Regions from separate parts of the Streptomyces mabaensis genome, predicted to be linked through region 1. Evidence: riboswitches for the same ligand, from Rfam matches in the RefSeq annotation. Region 1 holds a riboswitch; each other region holds the start of a gene.
What was found. A riboswitch is a leader RNA that binds a small molecule or an ion and turns the genes downstream of it on or off. The one in region 1 is predicted to bind cyclic di-AMP.

Region 1 (4,782 bases):
CATGTACATCCTGTACATTTTTGACAGAGCGCGCCGCAGTACGAGAGGAACGCCATGAGCCGGTCCATCGCCCGCCACGTCCTGCCCGAGTTCACCGAGCGCACCACCACCGGGACCCGCACCCTCGACCCGTACTCCAAGCTGCTGGGCGAGCGCATCGTCTTCATGGGAACCCCGATCGACGAGACCGCGGCCACCGATGTCGTCGCGCAGTTCATGTATCTGGAGCACGCCGGGCCCGACCAGGACATCTCGCTCTACATCAACTCTCCCGGCGGCTCCTGGGCGGCGATGTCCGCCATCTACGACACGATGCAGTTCGTCGCCTGCGACGTGGAGACGATCTGTCTGGGCCAGGCCGCCTCCTCCGCCGCCGCACTCCTGGCAGCCGGCACACCGGGCAAGCGACTGGCCCTGCCGGGCGCCCGGGTGCTGATCGACCAGCCCGCCATGCCGGAGCCGGTGCGGGGGCAGCCCTCGGACCTCGAGATCCAGGCGCGGGAGCTGCTGCGGGAGCGCGAGATGCTCACCCGGATGCTCGTACGGCACACCGGGCAGAGCGCGGAACGGATCTCGGCGGACATCGAGCGCGACACGGTCTTCGACGCCGAAGGCGCCCGGGAGTACGGACTCGTGGACCGGATCGTGCACAGCCGCAAGGGCACCCCGACGGTCCTCGGCTCGAGGTGAGACCCGGATGCTGCCGGAACTCCCGCCGCTGCCCGCCCTGACGCGCGCCGAGGGCGAGTTGGTGGACCGCTACCTGGAAGTCGTCGACCTGCTGGGCCGGATCAATCCGGCCCGGGGCGGCGACACGTACAGCTGCCTGCGAGCGGCGCAGGCCCTCGTGAGCAGGGCGGCGGCCCTGCGCGACGCCCTGACGGTCATGCACCGGCGGGGCGAGAGCGAGGTGTACGAGCAGACGCTGACCCGCGCGCTGCGCGTCCTCGACGGGGAGCGCCGCACCGCGCGCGTCACCATGCCGCCGCTGTCGGAGACTTGAGAGAACGACACGCCGAACCACACGCACGGAGTACGGGAATCGATACTCCTTTCGGCTTATCGACGAGGAGCCAGACGGACCATCCGACTTGCACAACGCGCCTGTACGCAGAGCGGAATGGATCGTTCCGCCGCTGGTCCAGGCCTCCTCGCACTCCGCGGCGGGAGGCCGGAAGTACCTCCGTCCACCCGAACGGGTCAGCGGTGAGGAACCCCACATACGTCCGTTTCCGCTCGGATTTTCGGGCGGTTATGAGTCAAGATCCCTGGGACGACAAGCCCCCGCCACCGCGGCGGGGCGGTCCGGGCGGACGCCGAGTCCTGCCGCCGTCCCGGATGCCTGGTCGACAAGAGTGGATCGGCAGGAGTGGAGGACCCAAGTACTACGGGGTGGCCGGAACATGGTCATTCCTTGGGGTGAAGCCGTCTTCGACGGCCGGGCAACTTCGCCAGCCCGAACCCGACAGGTCATCCTTCACAGGCGGCTGACGAAGGGTTGCGCATGTCTGCGCAGAACACTGTCCCGTCTCTGCTGTCCCGGGCCGGCGCCGCATCGGCGCTCACCCTCGCCGCCGTCGGCGGCACCATGCTGGCGCCGGGCGCCGTGCCGGAAGCCCAGGCCGCCGCGTCGTACGCGACGAAGGCCCTGAACGTGGCAGCCTCCAAGAAGGGGGCGCCGTACAAGTACGGAGCGGTGGGACCGAAGCGCTTCGACTGCTCGGGGCTGACGCTCTACTCGTACAAGAAGGCCGGGAAGGCACTGCCCCGCACCGCGGCACAGCAGTACAACAAGACCCGCCACATCTCGGCGTCCCAGCGCAAGCAGGGCGACCTGGTCTTCTTCCACTCCGGCAGGAACGTCTACCACGTCGGGATCTACGCCGGTAAGGGCAAGATCTGGCACTCCCCCAAGACCGGTGCGGTCGTGCGGCTGGAGAAGATCTGGTCGAAGAGCGTCTGGTACGGCCGGGTGCGCTGACGGCTGCGGACTCCCCACGGAGGGCGGTACGTTGTCCGTCCGGCGGTACTGACCGCACACATGTCCGAGGGAGACCCGTGTCATTTCTCAATCCGGTACGGCACATCACGTTCGACGCGCACGATCCGTACACGCTGGCCGAGTTCTGGTCCGCGCTGACCGGATACGCGATCGACGGCGACAAGCCGGGTGACGACGAAGTGCTGATCGTCGCGGGCCGGGACGGGATCCCCGGGCTGCTCTTCATCCGGGTACCGGAGGGCAAGACCGTCAAGAACCGCGTCCACCTCGACATCCAGCCGCCTTCCGGCACGCGGGACCAAGAGGTGGAGCGGCTTGCCGGACTCGGTGCGTCGGTCGTGAGTGACCGGCGTACCGAGGACGGGCTCGGCTGGGTCGTGATGGCGGACCCCGAGGGCAACGAGTTCTGTGTGGAACGCGGCGCGGCGGAGCGCGGGCCGGCCTGATCTCCCGGCCGGTGGCGCAGGGCCGGACACCCCTGTGGGATCCGGGCGGCTCAGGGCGCTTCGGTCACGGGTTCGGGCACTGCTTCGGGGACCACGGGGGCCGGCACCGACTCCGGCTGCCGGGCCGCGGCGGTCCACGGCAGCGCGATCCAGACGGTCTTGCCGCCGTCCTCGGTGGGGGCGACGGACAGCCGGCCACCGCACTCGGCTGCCAGCCAGCGGATGATGACCATGCCGCGCCCGTTGTCCTGCTGAACGGCCGCCGGAAGCCGCTTCGGCCAGCGGGGGTGGCTGTCGGTGACGCCGATGTGCAGCTCTTCGTCGCGCTCCAGCCGGAGATCCACGGTGAAGGTGGGCGACTGGCCGAAGGTGTGCTGCACGGCGTTGGTCGCCAGCTCGGAGACGATCAGCCGTACCGTTTCGGCGGTCCCGTGTCCGGCGGGAAGGCCCCACGCGGAGAGAACGTCGGCGACGTATCTCCGGGCGGCGGAGACCGAGACGGGATCGCTCGGCAGAGTGACGGATGTTTCCTGGTGGTCTGCCATGGCGACGCTGTCCCTTTCCCACCGGGGCCGGACTGAGGCTTCGTGACGGATGAACTCGAAGACGGTCCCGGATACGTGCTTCGCGCCAGCGTGCCACTCATGCCGTCGCCGCGGGTGGCGATCCACCAGGATGTGCGGTCAACTGTCGCTCGAAGCGGTGAACTCTGCTACGGAAGAGCGTATTTGGGCGGCGGCGCGGTGGCCAGAATGGTGCCGACCGCCTGCGCGATCTCCTGATCCGTCAGATCCGCGCGCGCGGTCAGCCGCAGCCGGGAAATGCCGTCGGGTACGGACGGCGGCCGGAAGCAGCCCACGAACAGGCCCGCCGCGCGACAGTCGGCGGCCCACTGCAGCGCCGCCCCCGCCGACGGAGCCCGTACGGACACCACGGCGGCGTCGGGCCTCGCCGCGGTCAGCCCGGCGGCGGTCAGCCGGTCGTACAGGGTGGTGGCCACCGTGCGGGCATGGGCGGCCAGTTGGGGTTCGTTGCGCAGCAGCCGCAGGCTTCCCAGCGCGGCGCCGGCCGCCGCGGGCGCGAGTCCGGTGTCGAAGATGAAGGTGCGCGCGGTGTTCACCAGATGGTCGATGACCTTGGCGGGACCGAGCACCGCCCCGCCCTGGCTGCCCAGCGACTTGGACAGGGTCAGCGTCGCCACCACGCCGTCCGCGCCGGCCAGGCCCACGGCGTGCAGGGCGCCCCGGCCGCCCTCGCCGAGGACGCCGAGGCCGTGCGCGTCGTCGACCAGCAGTGCGGCGCCATTGTCACGGCAGGCGGCGGCGTGCTCGGTCAGCGGCGCGGCGTCACCGTCGACGGAGAAGACCGAGTCGGTGACGGTGAGGGCCCGTCCGGGGTGCGCCTCGAGTGTCTTGCGCACGGCGTCGGGATCGGAGTGCGGGACTACGGCCGTCTGCGCGCGTGAGAGCCGGCAGCCGTCGACGATGGACGCGTGGTTCCCGGCGTCCGAGACGATGAGCGAGCCGCGCCCGGTCAGCGCGGTGACCGCGGCGAGGTTCGCCGCGTAGCCGGAGGACAGGACGAGCGCGGCCTCGAAGCCGCAGAACTCCGCAAGCTCCCGCTCCAGCGTGGCGTGCAGTTCGGTGGAGCCGGTCACCAGCCGCGATCCGGTCGCTCCGGCCCCCCAGCCGCGGGCCGCGTCGGCCGCCGCCGCGGTGATCTCCGGGCGGTGCGCGAGCCCCAGGTAGTCGTTGCTCGCCAGGTCGAGAAGCGCGGATTCGGCGGGGCGGGGACGCAGCGTGCGTACGAGACCGGCCCGTTCGCGCTCGTGCGCCGCTTCGTCGATCCAGTCGAACACGTCCTGGGCCATGGATGAGTCCTCGCGGTTTGTGGGCTGTCGACAGACCCTAACGGGCCCGGTCTGCTGTCAGGGTGTGGCAATACACACACCTCGAAGGGGCTCCGTTGTGCGATCTCTCCTTGGCCGGGGGCGGTGCCGTAGGCCAGGATCGGGGGCATGGATCTGCTGACCACGCTGGTGGACAAGGGGCTGCGGCGCGAACTGCCGACCCGCGAAGAGGCGCTCGCCGTACTGGCGACTTCGGACGACGAACTGCTCGACGTGGTGGCCGCGGCCGGCAAGGTGCGCCGCCAGTGGTTCGGGCGGCGGGTGAAGCTCAACTATCTGGTCAACCTGAAGTCGGGCCTGTGCCCCGAGGACTGTTCGTACTGCTCCCAGCGGCTCGGCTCGAAGGCCGAGATCCTCAAGTACACCTGGCTGAAGCCCGACGAGGCCTCCAAGGCCGCCGCCGCGGGTGTGGCCGGCGGCGCCAA
Region 2 (4,782 bases), on a different contig from region 1:
TCGCCCGTACCTACGGTACGACCGTCTCGGAACTGCTCGGCGAGGAGCTGCCCGGCCGGGACCCGGTCGTGCGCGGCGACCGGGCCGAGCCGGCGGAGGCCGGCGGCTGGACGTACTGGTCGGCCGGCACCCCCGGTCGCGGCATGCAGGCGCTGCGGCTGCGGGTTCCGTACGGCAGGCAGGGCGACCTGGTCCGCGTACACCCCGGTGAGGAGTGGCTGTACGTACTCCGGGGCCGGGTGCGGCTGATGCTCGGCGAGAGCGAGCACACCCTCGCGCCGGGGGACAGCGCGCACTTCGACTCGCTGACCCCGCACCGGATCGCCGCCGCCACCCGCGGCGGGGCCGAGCTGCTCTTCGTCCACACGCTGCTGCAGAGCGCCGCTGCCGAGCTGTGCCTCGGCGACGGCGCGTCCCGACGAACGCCAGGAGTGTCGCCATGACCGACCCCGAAACCGCCCCCGGGACCGACGAGAAGAAGTCCACCGCCCGTCGCTTCGTCGAGGACAGGATTCCGCGGGGCCTGGCGATCCGGCTCTTCGTCTACGTCGTCGCCGGACACCTCTTCGCGGCGTTCGTGTACATGCTCTTCACCCTCGGCGGGCAGCAGTAGGGCCTGTCCGGTCGTCAGGTCCCGTCGTCAGTCCAGCAGGCGGGCGCGCAGCCGCTCGCGGATCTCGGGGGTGACCTTCAGGCCCTCCTCGAGGTAGCGGTCGGTCGTGCCCCAGGTCTGGGAGATGGTGTCGAAGGCCGCCGCGAGGTACTCGGCGCGGGCGTCGAACAGCGGGCTCAGCAGCTCCATGACCTCGGGGGACATGGCGGCGGGCGAGCTGTTGCTGCGGTGCACCTTGTAACGGCGGTGGGCCGCGTTGGACTCCAGGTAATCGGCCTCGATCGCGTCCCGCTCGACGCCGAGCGCGAGCAGCGTCACCGCGATCGACAGGCCCGCGCGGTCCTTGCCGGCCGCACAGTGCATCAGGGCCGGCACGCTGTCCTCGGCGAGCGCGTGCAGCACCCGGCTGTGCTCCGCGGTGCGGTGCTTGATGATCACGCGGTAGGAGGCGGACATCCGCGCGGCAGCCTGGCCGTCGGCGAGGATCGAGCGCAGCTGGTCGAGATCGCCGTCGCGGACCATCTTCCAGAACTCGGCGCCGTCCGCCGGGTCCGTCAGCGGGATGTTGACGTTCCGTACGCCGGGCAGCTCGACGTCCGGACCCTCAAGTGCCTTGTCCGCGTCATTGCGGAAGTCGAAGATCGTGTGCAGCCCGAGCGAGCCGAGGAAGGCGGCGTCGGTGGCGCTCGCATGCGCCAGATGACCGCTGCGGAAGAGCCGCCCCTGCCGTACCCGTCGGCCGTCCGCGGCCGGCAGCCCGCCCACGTCACGGAAGTTGCGCACTCCGGTCAGCTCGGGCTCTGTCGACGGGACCTGGGGAAGCTGCTGCGTCACGGGGTCTCCTCCGTGTCTGCCGTCGGCGCTGCTCGCCGGCGAGGGTCATCGGTTCGACGATACGACATGGGTTCCTGGGGCAATCATCTCGGTGCGGATCAGTAGGGGCAATTACGGTTCAATGTCCGTTCTGACCGAATTGATTTGCTTAACGAGGCCTTGGCGTATTTGCGCGTGAGATGGTCCCGGAGTGAGTGAGCAGGATCATATTGGTGACGTTGCGTGGTGGCGGAAGCAGGCCTAATTCCATGGTGCGGGCGGCTGTTAATGATCCGTAATCCACGGAGGGTGACCGGAAAATTCCGGCATATTCGTCACTGCGAATGCAATGCGGAATTCGCGGCTTGTTCCGCCCGTCGGGCTCGCCTACGGTCACCGTCAATCCGGGTGGACCGCCGAATCCTGCCACCGCCCGGAAACCGCACCCACCACTCACGCACGGCAGGAGCGGGGGACCCAGGTAAGCCGCCGGTCCGGTAATCCGGAACGGCTCGGGGTTAAGTCGCACTCGCACTGCGGCCGGACATCTCCAGTCCGAACCCGACAGCTCACCTCGCAGGCGACGGAGAGGAATTCGTCATGCCCGCAAAGGGTAAGCACCGTCGTCCCAAGGCCAATCCGATCACGCGCGGCTTTGTCGCCGCAGGCACTGGTGGTGCCGCACTCGCGCTGCCGCTGCTGGGCGCCACCGGCGCGACCGCGGCGGAGAAGGCCGCACCGGCCACCGCCGCCGAGAAGGCCGTCGCTCCGGTCGCGGCCGCCGCGCCGGCCGCCGCGGTGAAGTCCGCTCCCAAGACGTACTCCGTGGTCTCGGGCGACTACCTGTCCAAGATCGCCGATGAGCAGGACGTCAGCGGCGGCTGGCAGAAGCTCTACCAGGACAACCGCGAGGTCGTCGGTGACGACCCGTCGCTGATCCACCCGGGCCTCAAGCTCACCATCGGCGAGAAGGCCAAGGCCAAGGCCAAGGCCAAGCCGGCGGCCAAGTCCGAGGCTCCTGCCGAGCGGGCCGACCGGTCCGAGCGCAAGAGCGCGCCTGCCCCGGCGCCGGCGCCGGCGAAGAAGAGCGCGCCGGCCGAGAAGGCCGCCACGGCCGCCTCGGACAAGGGCACTGCGAACGCCTCCGGCTTCACCGCCCCGGTCGACGCTTCCGTCTCCACCCCGTACCGCATGTCCGGGTCCATGTGGTCGAGCGGTTACCACACGGGTGTGGACTTCGCCGCGGGCTCCGGCACCAGCGTCAAGTCCATCGGTCCTGGCACCGTCGTCTCGGCCGGCTGGAGCGGTTCCTACGGCAACGAGGTCGTCATCCAGCACGCCGACGGCACGTACTCGCAGTACGCCCACCTGTCCGCGCTCTCCGTCTCGTCCGGCCAGAGTGTCAGCGGCGGGCAGCAGATCGGGCTGGTCGGCTCGACCGGCAACTCGACCGGTCCGCACCTGCACATGGAGGTCCGGACCAGCCCGAGCTACGGCTCGGACATCGACCCGCTGGCGTACCTGCGCCAGCACGGCGTCAGCATCTGAGACGCATCACCCTGACGGGGCGTCACCAGACGTAGCCAGGAGGCCGGATCGGCGGATCCGGCCTCCTGGCGTATGCCCGGGAGCCGTGGGAAACGGCCCGTGGTCCATGTCACGCCGCGTCACCCCCTCCTTACGGTCGCGTAGGTCACATCCGCCGGTGAAGGATGTGCTCCCGTGGCAGGCGATTCGAGATCAATCAGCAGAGGTGCGTTCGGGTCGTACGCGGCGATCGGTGACAGCTTCACCGAAGGCGTCGGCGATCCGGGGCCTGACGGTTCGTTCGTGGGGTGGGCCGACCGGCTGGCGGTACTGCTCGCCGACCAACGCCCGGAGCACGCCTTCCGCTACGCGAACCTGGCCGTGCGGGGACGGCTGCTCGACCAGATCGTGGCGGAGCAGGTGCCGCGGGCGAAAGGGCTCGCGCCGGACCTGGTGAGCTTCTGCGCCGGCGGCAACGACATCATCCGGCCGGGCAGCGATCCGGACGCGGTCGCCGAGCGTTTCGAGGCGGCCGTGGCGGACCTGACCTCGGCCGTCGGTACGGTGATGATCACCACCGGTTTCGACACCCGCAGCGTGCCGGTGCTGCGGCATCTGCGGGGCAAGATCGCCACGTACACCGCGCATGTGCGGTCGATCGCCGACCGCTACGACTGCCCGGTGCTCGACCTGTGGTCGCTCAGGTCGGTCCAGGACAGGCGGGCCTGGGACGGCGACCGGCTGCATCTCTCGCCCGAGGGGCACACGCGGGTCGCGCTCCGCGCGGCGCAGGTGCTGGGCCTGGAGGTACCGGCCGACCCCGACCAGCCGTGGCCCCCGGAGGAGCCGAGGGGCTCGGCGGCAGTCCGCCGGGACAACATCCAGTGGGCGCGGGAGCACTTGGTGCCGTGGATCGGCCGACGCCTGCGAGGCGAGTCGTCGGGCGACCACATAGAACCGAAGCGCCCGGACTTGCTGCCGTTGTAGGGGCCGGGGGTGGGGGGTGACTGTGGCCGGGGGTGGGTTGTGCGGCGAAACCCGGGGCCGCCCGCTTTGTGAGTATGGCGGGCCGGGCCGGACCGTCAAGGGCGCTCCCTGCGGTCGCGTCGCTGCGCGATGGCCTTCGGCCCCCCTTGACCGTCCGCCCCGTCCCGCTGGTGCAGATGAGTGTCGGGCGGCCCCGGGGAGCGGGGCCCCACCTGAGCCGGGACGCTGGCTGCGCTCTCGTCGGTGACCTCAGCCTGGCAGATGGGGCAAGACACGCGGCCACTTCGGGGGCTGCGCGGCTCGGCTAAGCGACCGACGGCCGTCTGTTGAGCCGAGACGACGCCCAATCCGAGGTGAGGCGACACCAAGCGGGCGAGGGGGTCTGCGAGTAGGTCATAAACCCCGTCAAATCGGGCGCAATTGAGGCCCTGTGGACCCTCTCATGCCGCCTGTTGTAGTCATACCTCGGCCAGACCGGCCTGCTGGCCGCTCAGCCGGGTCCAAGTCCATCCCGGGCCTGCCGCGCGCGGCAATGACCCACCGGCCTGCGGCCGCTGGGCTGGTCGGGGTCCTCCGAGCGGACCTCACGGTCCACAATTTGCGGCCGCTGCGCCGGGGCCAGTTCCTCCCGAGGCGACCGCGTGGTCCACAACCTGCAGTCGCTTGGCCGAGGCCGTGCTCCTCTCTGACCTGCCGCGCGCGGTAATGACCCACCGGCCTGCGGCCGCTGAGCTGGTCGGGGTCCTCCGAGCGGACCTCACGGTCCACAATCTGCGGCCGCTGCGCCGGGGCCAGGTTCCTCCCGAGGCGACCGCGTGGTCCACAACCTGCAGCCGCTTGGC
Region 3 (4,782 bases), on a different contig from region 1:
GGTGGCCATCTGGCGTACCGCCGAGACCCGTGGCCGGGACCTGACCGAGGAGGACTCCGCCCCGCTCCCCCGCCCGTCGGCGATCCCCCTGAGCGGAGCCGCGTCCGACAGCGCGTAGCGCGCGGCCGGCCCCACGCCACCCACACAGAAAGCAGCAGACGAGTGAGATTGACGGAAGACCAGGACGAACTGCGATCCGCCGTACGGTCGCTCCTCGCCCGCCACGAGGGCGCAGCGGCCTGGCGGCCGCTGACCGAGCAGATCGGCGTCGCCGGACTCGCCGTCCCCGAGGAGTACGGGGGCGTGGGCTGCGGGGCCCGCGAAGTCCACGTCGTCATGGAGGAGTTGGGGCGGGAACTGAGCCCCGCCCCCTATCTCGGCTCCGCGGTGCTCACGGTGCAGGCGCTGCTCGCCTCCGGTGACGACGCGGCGTGCGCGCGGCTGCTGCCGCGGCTCGCCGCGGGCCGCGACGTGGGGGCCCTGGCGTGGGCCGAGCAGGGCTCCTGGGACCCGGCGGCGATCCGTACCGAGGCGGTCCCCGGGCCCGGCGGGACGTGGCGGATCACCGGGACCAAGGAGTACGTGCTGGACGGCGCCGAGGCCGATGTACTGCTCGTCGTGGCCCGTACGACGGGCGGACTCGCGCTGTTCCAGGTCGCCCTGGACGGTACGGGCGTGAGCCGCGAGGCGGCGGTCACGATGGACGGGACTCGGGCCCTCGCATGCGTGGTACTCACCGGCGCCGAGGGCCGCCTCGTCGGCGCGGCCGGCGAGGGTGGCCGGGTGCTGCGGCACGTGCTGGACCTGGCCTGCGCGGCGCTCGCCGCCGAGCAGGCCGGCGCGGCGGCGCGCTGCCTGGAGCTCACGGTCGCCCACGCCAAGGACCGCGTCCAGTTCGGCCGGCCCATCGGCTCCTTCCAGGCGGTGAAACACCGGCTCGCGGACGCGTACGTGCTGGTGGAATCCGCGCGTTCGGCCGCGCTCGGCGCGGCCTTCGCGGCCGCCGAGGGCTCACCGGAGCTGACCCGCTGGGCGGCCGTCGCCAAGTCCGCCTGCTCGGAAGCGTTTTCCGCGGTGGCGGGCGAGATGATCCAGTTGCACGGCGGCATCGGCATCACCTGGGAGCACGACGCACACCGTTACTTCAAGCGCGCGCACGGCTCGGGCCGGCTCTTCGGCCCTGCCGCGTGGCACCGCGGCCGGCTGGCCGCCGACCTGTGCCCGTCCGGGCCCGCACCGCGGTCGGACGACGGCACCGGCACGTGACGCACGGACCGGCCCGCCGGGCACGGGGTTCTCCTCCCGGACCCGGCGGGCCGGTCGCCGCAAGGGCCCGGCCACCGCTGTCAGTAGGGGCCGTTCACGTTGTCGATCGAGCCGTACTTGTCGGCGGCGTAGTTGCACGCCGCGGTGATGTTGGCGACCGGGTCGTAGCTGTCCGTCGAGGTGCCCGGCACGTGGTAGGCCTGGAACGTCGGGTCGATGACCTGGAGGAGACCCTTGGACGGCGTGCCGGCCACCGCGTTGGAGTCCCAGTTGTTGATGGCCAGCGGGTTGCCGGAGGACTCGCGCATGATGTTGCGGTGGATGCCGTCGTAGCTGCCGGGGATGCCGTGCTTGGCCATGATGTCCAGCGACTCCTTGATCCAGCCGTCGAGGTCGTTGGTGTAGGCGGGCTTCGCCGGCGCGGCGGCGGGCTTCGCGGGGGCCGCCGCCTTCGCCTGGGCCGCGGGCTTCACGGCGGGCTTGGGCGCCGACTTCGCGGCCGGCTTCGCGGCGGGCTTCACGGCGGGCTTCACGGCAGCGCCGATCGTAAGCTCGAGACCCGGGTGGATCAGCCTCGGGTTGTCACCGACGACCGTCCGGTTGGCCTCGTAGAGCTGCTTCCAGCCGCCGATCTGGGGGTGCTCGTCCGCGATCTTGGAAAGGGAGTCACCCACGACGACGGAATAGGTCACGGGGGCGGCCTTCTTCGCAGCGGCCGGCGCGGCGACGGTGGCCGGTGCCACGGCCTTCTTCGCGGTGACGGCCGGCGCCTTCTGCGCCGCGGCGGCGGTGGTCGCGGCGATCACCGGGAGGGCGAGTGCGGCGCCGCCCGTGCCGGCGACGACGAAGCCGCGCGTGATCGGATTGGTCTTGGGACGGCGGTGCTTACCCTTTGCAGGCATGACGCGTTCCTCTCCGTCGCCTGCGAGGTGAGCTGTCGGGTTCGGACTGGAGATGCCCGGCCGCAGTGTTGGTGCGACTTGACCCCAAGCCGTTCCGAATAAACGGACCGGCGGCTTACCTGGGTCCCCCGCTCCTGCCGTACGTGAGTGGTGAGTGCGGTTTCCGGACGGCGGCAGGATTCGGCGGTCCACCCGGATTGACGGTGACCGTAAGCGAAATGGACCCGGCGGAACAAGCCTCGAATTTCCCCGCTCAAAGGGGGCAACTGATCCCGCGGGGGAAAAATCCGTCATCCACCCTGGAGCGAAAACCCAACTTTCTTTCCAGGGAAGGGAACTGGGCCTCCGCGGACTTACCGCACACCATGGCGGCTGTGACCGTTATCACGGCCTCCGCGCGCAACCATCCGGCCCGGCATGCCGAATGAAGGAACGACGAATTGCGCAAGTAAGAGGCAAGAATGACTTAAGGCGTTCTTCTCCATGCAGTTCCACCCATAACGGACATATGCGGGTGGAAAGAGTCATCCAGGGCATCCGGGATTTACACCGGCTGAGGCACGAAGGGCCGCAATTCGTCCACCCCCGGCTGGACCACCCCGTAGCTGCTCTCGGGGACCTCGTTCCAGACGCCCGGCAGATCGCCCAGCGGCTCGGAGACGACCATGCGGGTCTTGTCGGACACGCCCCGCAGCAGCGCGATGTCGGGGTGCAGCGCCCGCACCGCATCCGCTCGGCTGCTGTAGAACAGCGAGCGTGAGGCGCCCCCGCTCGAGTAGCGGAAGGCCCAGAGGCGTTCGCTGTCGGTCACCGCGATCGTCATCTGAAGCGGGAAATCCACCCCGTGCTCCCGTCCCAGCCGTTCCACCAGGCCGGCCATCCGCGCGACAGCCCCCGGCGCGTCCTGGTCCAGACCGAACGTGATCGCCAGGTAGAACATCACTTCCGAGTCCGTCGATCCCTCGATGGAGGAGAACAGCGCCGGGTCGATGGCCATGCAAAGGTCCCGCCGCATGCGGTGGAAGTCGGTGATCGCACCGTTGTGCATCCACATCCAGCGGCCGTGACGGAACGGGTGGCAGTTGGTCTGCTGTACCGCCGTACCGGTCGAGGCGCGGACGTGAGCGAAGAACAGGGGTGAGCGGACATGGCTCGCGATCTCGTGCAGATTGCGGTTGTTCCAGGCCGGGCCCGTGTCCCGCACGATCGCCGGGGTCTTGCTGTCGGCCCCGTACCAACCGATGCCGAAACCATCGCCGTTGGTCGTCTCGACTCCCAGATGTGAGTGCAGGCTCTGGTCGATCAGGGAGTGCTCCGGCTTGTACAGGATGTCGTCGAGCACAACGGGCGTTCCCGAATAGGCGAGCCATCGGCACATGGACAACAATCCCTTCCGCCGTCCGGTCCGCATGCGGATCCGAGGAGCGAGCGGCGCCGCGCGAACCGGTCCCTCCCCCACATGTTCGCCCATCGGGGCCGGGAAAGCAGCTTCACGGGCTTCACGGGCACGACGGTGCCGCTCTCACTGGTAGGGGCGGCCGGGGAGTGGGACGCTGAAGAAAGACGCTGCAGAAAGGGGGGTCCGCCGAGGAGACTCGGGAGGGCCGATGGGACGCGATGTCCCGGCGCTGGTGTTCACCCGTGATGACCGCCGCCGGTACCGGAACAAGATGCAGATGTGCCTCGACGCGTTCGCGCAGATGCTGCGTGAGGAGCGTTTCGAGGCCGAGCGGCCGCAGGTGGGCCTGGAGATCGAGCTGAACCTGGTGGACGCGGCCGGCGAGCCGACGATGCGGAACACCGACGTGCTCGAGGCGATCGCGGATCCCGCCTGGTCGAGCGAGCTGGGCCGGTTCAACCTGGAGATCAACGTCCCACCACGTCGGCTGACGGCCGGCGGTCCCGACGCGTGGGAACAGGAGATCCGGGACGCGCTGAACCATGCCGAAGGACGGGCGGCGGCGGTGGGGGCACACCTGACCATGATCGGCATTCTGCCGACCCTGCGGCAGGCGGATGTGGGTGAGGCCGCACTGTCGGAGAACCCGCGGTACCGGCTGCTGAACGAGCAGATATTCGCGGCCCGGGGCGAGGATCTGCTGATTGCGGTGGACGGTGTGGACCGGTTGCGGACGTACGCGGACACCATTACCCCCGAGGCGGCCTGCACCAGTACCCAATTCCATCTCCAGGTCTCTCCGGACGAGTTCGCGCGCTATTGGAATGCGGCGCAGGCGATCTCGGGCGTACAGGTGGCGCTGGCGGCGAACTCGCCTTTCCTGTTCGGCAAGGAACTCTGGAGCGAGACGCGTATTCCCCTCTTCGAGCAGGCCACCGACACGCGCCCCGAGGAGATCAAGGTGCAGGGCGTGCGGCCCCGGGTGTGGTTCGGCGAGCGGTGGATCAACAGCGTCTTCGACCTCTTCGAGGAGAACGCGCGGTACTTCCCCGCGCTGCTGCCGCTGTGCGACGAGGAGGATCCGCTGGAGACGCTCGAAGGCGGCGACATCCCGGAACTGGGCGAACTCACCCTGCAAAACGGCACGATCTACCGGTGGAACCGTCCGGTCTACGCCGTCTCCCACGACAAACCCCATCTGCGGGTGGAGAACCG

Region 2: it holds a riboswitch for cyclic di-AMP, as region 1 does, so the genes downstream of both, ACWV17_RS15765 (M23 family metallopeptidase) here and ACWV17_RS11500 (C40 family peptidase) in region 1, are expected to answer to the same signal.
Region 3: it holds a riboswitch for cyclic di-AMP, as region 1 does, so the genes downstream of both, ACWV17_RS24080 (LysM peptidoglycan-binding domain-containing protein) here and ACWV17_RS11500 (C40 family peptidase) in region 1, are expected to answer to the same signal.

The regions. Positions count from the first base shown of each region.
Region 1 is NZ_JBSOPZ010000010.1:147,259-152,040, reverse strand. It holds gene ACWV17_RS11510 (ATP-dependent Clp protease proteolytic subunit) at 55-690, shown strand; gene ACWV17_RS11505 (hypothetical protein) at 698-1,003, shown strand; cyclic di-AMP (ydaO/yuaA leader) riboswitch at 1,330-1,501, shown strand; gene ACWV17_RS11500 (C40 family peptidase) at 1,505-1,981, shown strand; gene ACWV17_RS11495 (VOC family protein) at 2,059-2,448, shown strand; gene ACWV17_RS11490 (ATP-binding protein) at 2,499-2,993, opposite strand; gene ACWV17_RS11485 (8-amino-7-oxononanoate synthase) at 3,161-4,318, opposite strand; gene bioB (biotin synthase BioB) at 4,466-4,782, shown strand, end outside.
Region 2 is NZ_JBSOPZ010000015.1:64,430-69,211, reverse strand. It holds gene ACWV17_RS15780 (helix-turn-helix domain-containing protein) at 1-443, shown strand, start outside; gene ACWV17_RS15775 (DUF6126 family protein) at 440-613, shown strand; gene ACWV17_RS15770 (tyrosine-protein phosphatase) at 641-1,447, opposite strand; cyclic di-AMP (ydaO/yuaA leader) riboswitch at 1,864-2,022, shown strand; gene ACWV17_RS15765 (M23 family metallopeptidase) at 2,027-2,974, shown strand; gene ACWV17_RS15760 (SGNH/GDSL hydrolase family protein) at 3,149-3,940, shown strand.
Region 3 is NZ_JBSOPZ010000029.1:19,892-24,673, forward strand. It holds gene ACWV17_RS24070 (MFS transporter) at 1-118, shown strand, start outside; gene ACWV17_RS24075 (acyl-CoA dehydrogenase family protein) at 163-1,266, shown strand; gene ACWV17_RS24080 (LysM peptidoglycan-binding domain-containing protein) at 1,347-2,168, opposite strand; cyclic di-AMP (ydaO/yuaA leader) riboswitch at 2,171-2,331, opposite strand; gene ACWV17_RS24085 (class II glutamine amidotransferase) at 2,713-3,546, opposite strand; gene ACWV17_RS24090 (glutamate-cysteine ligase family protein) at 3,776-4,782, shown strand, end outside.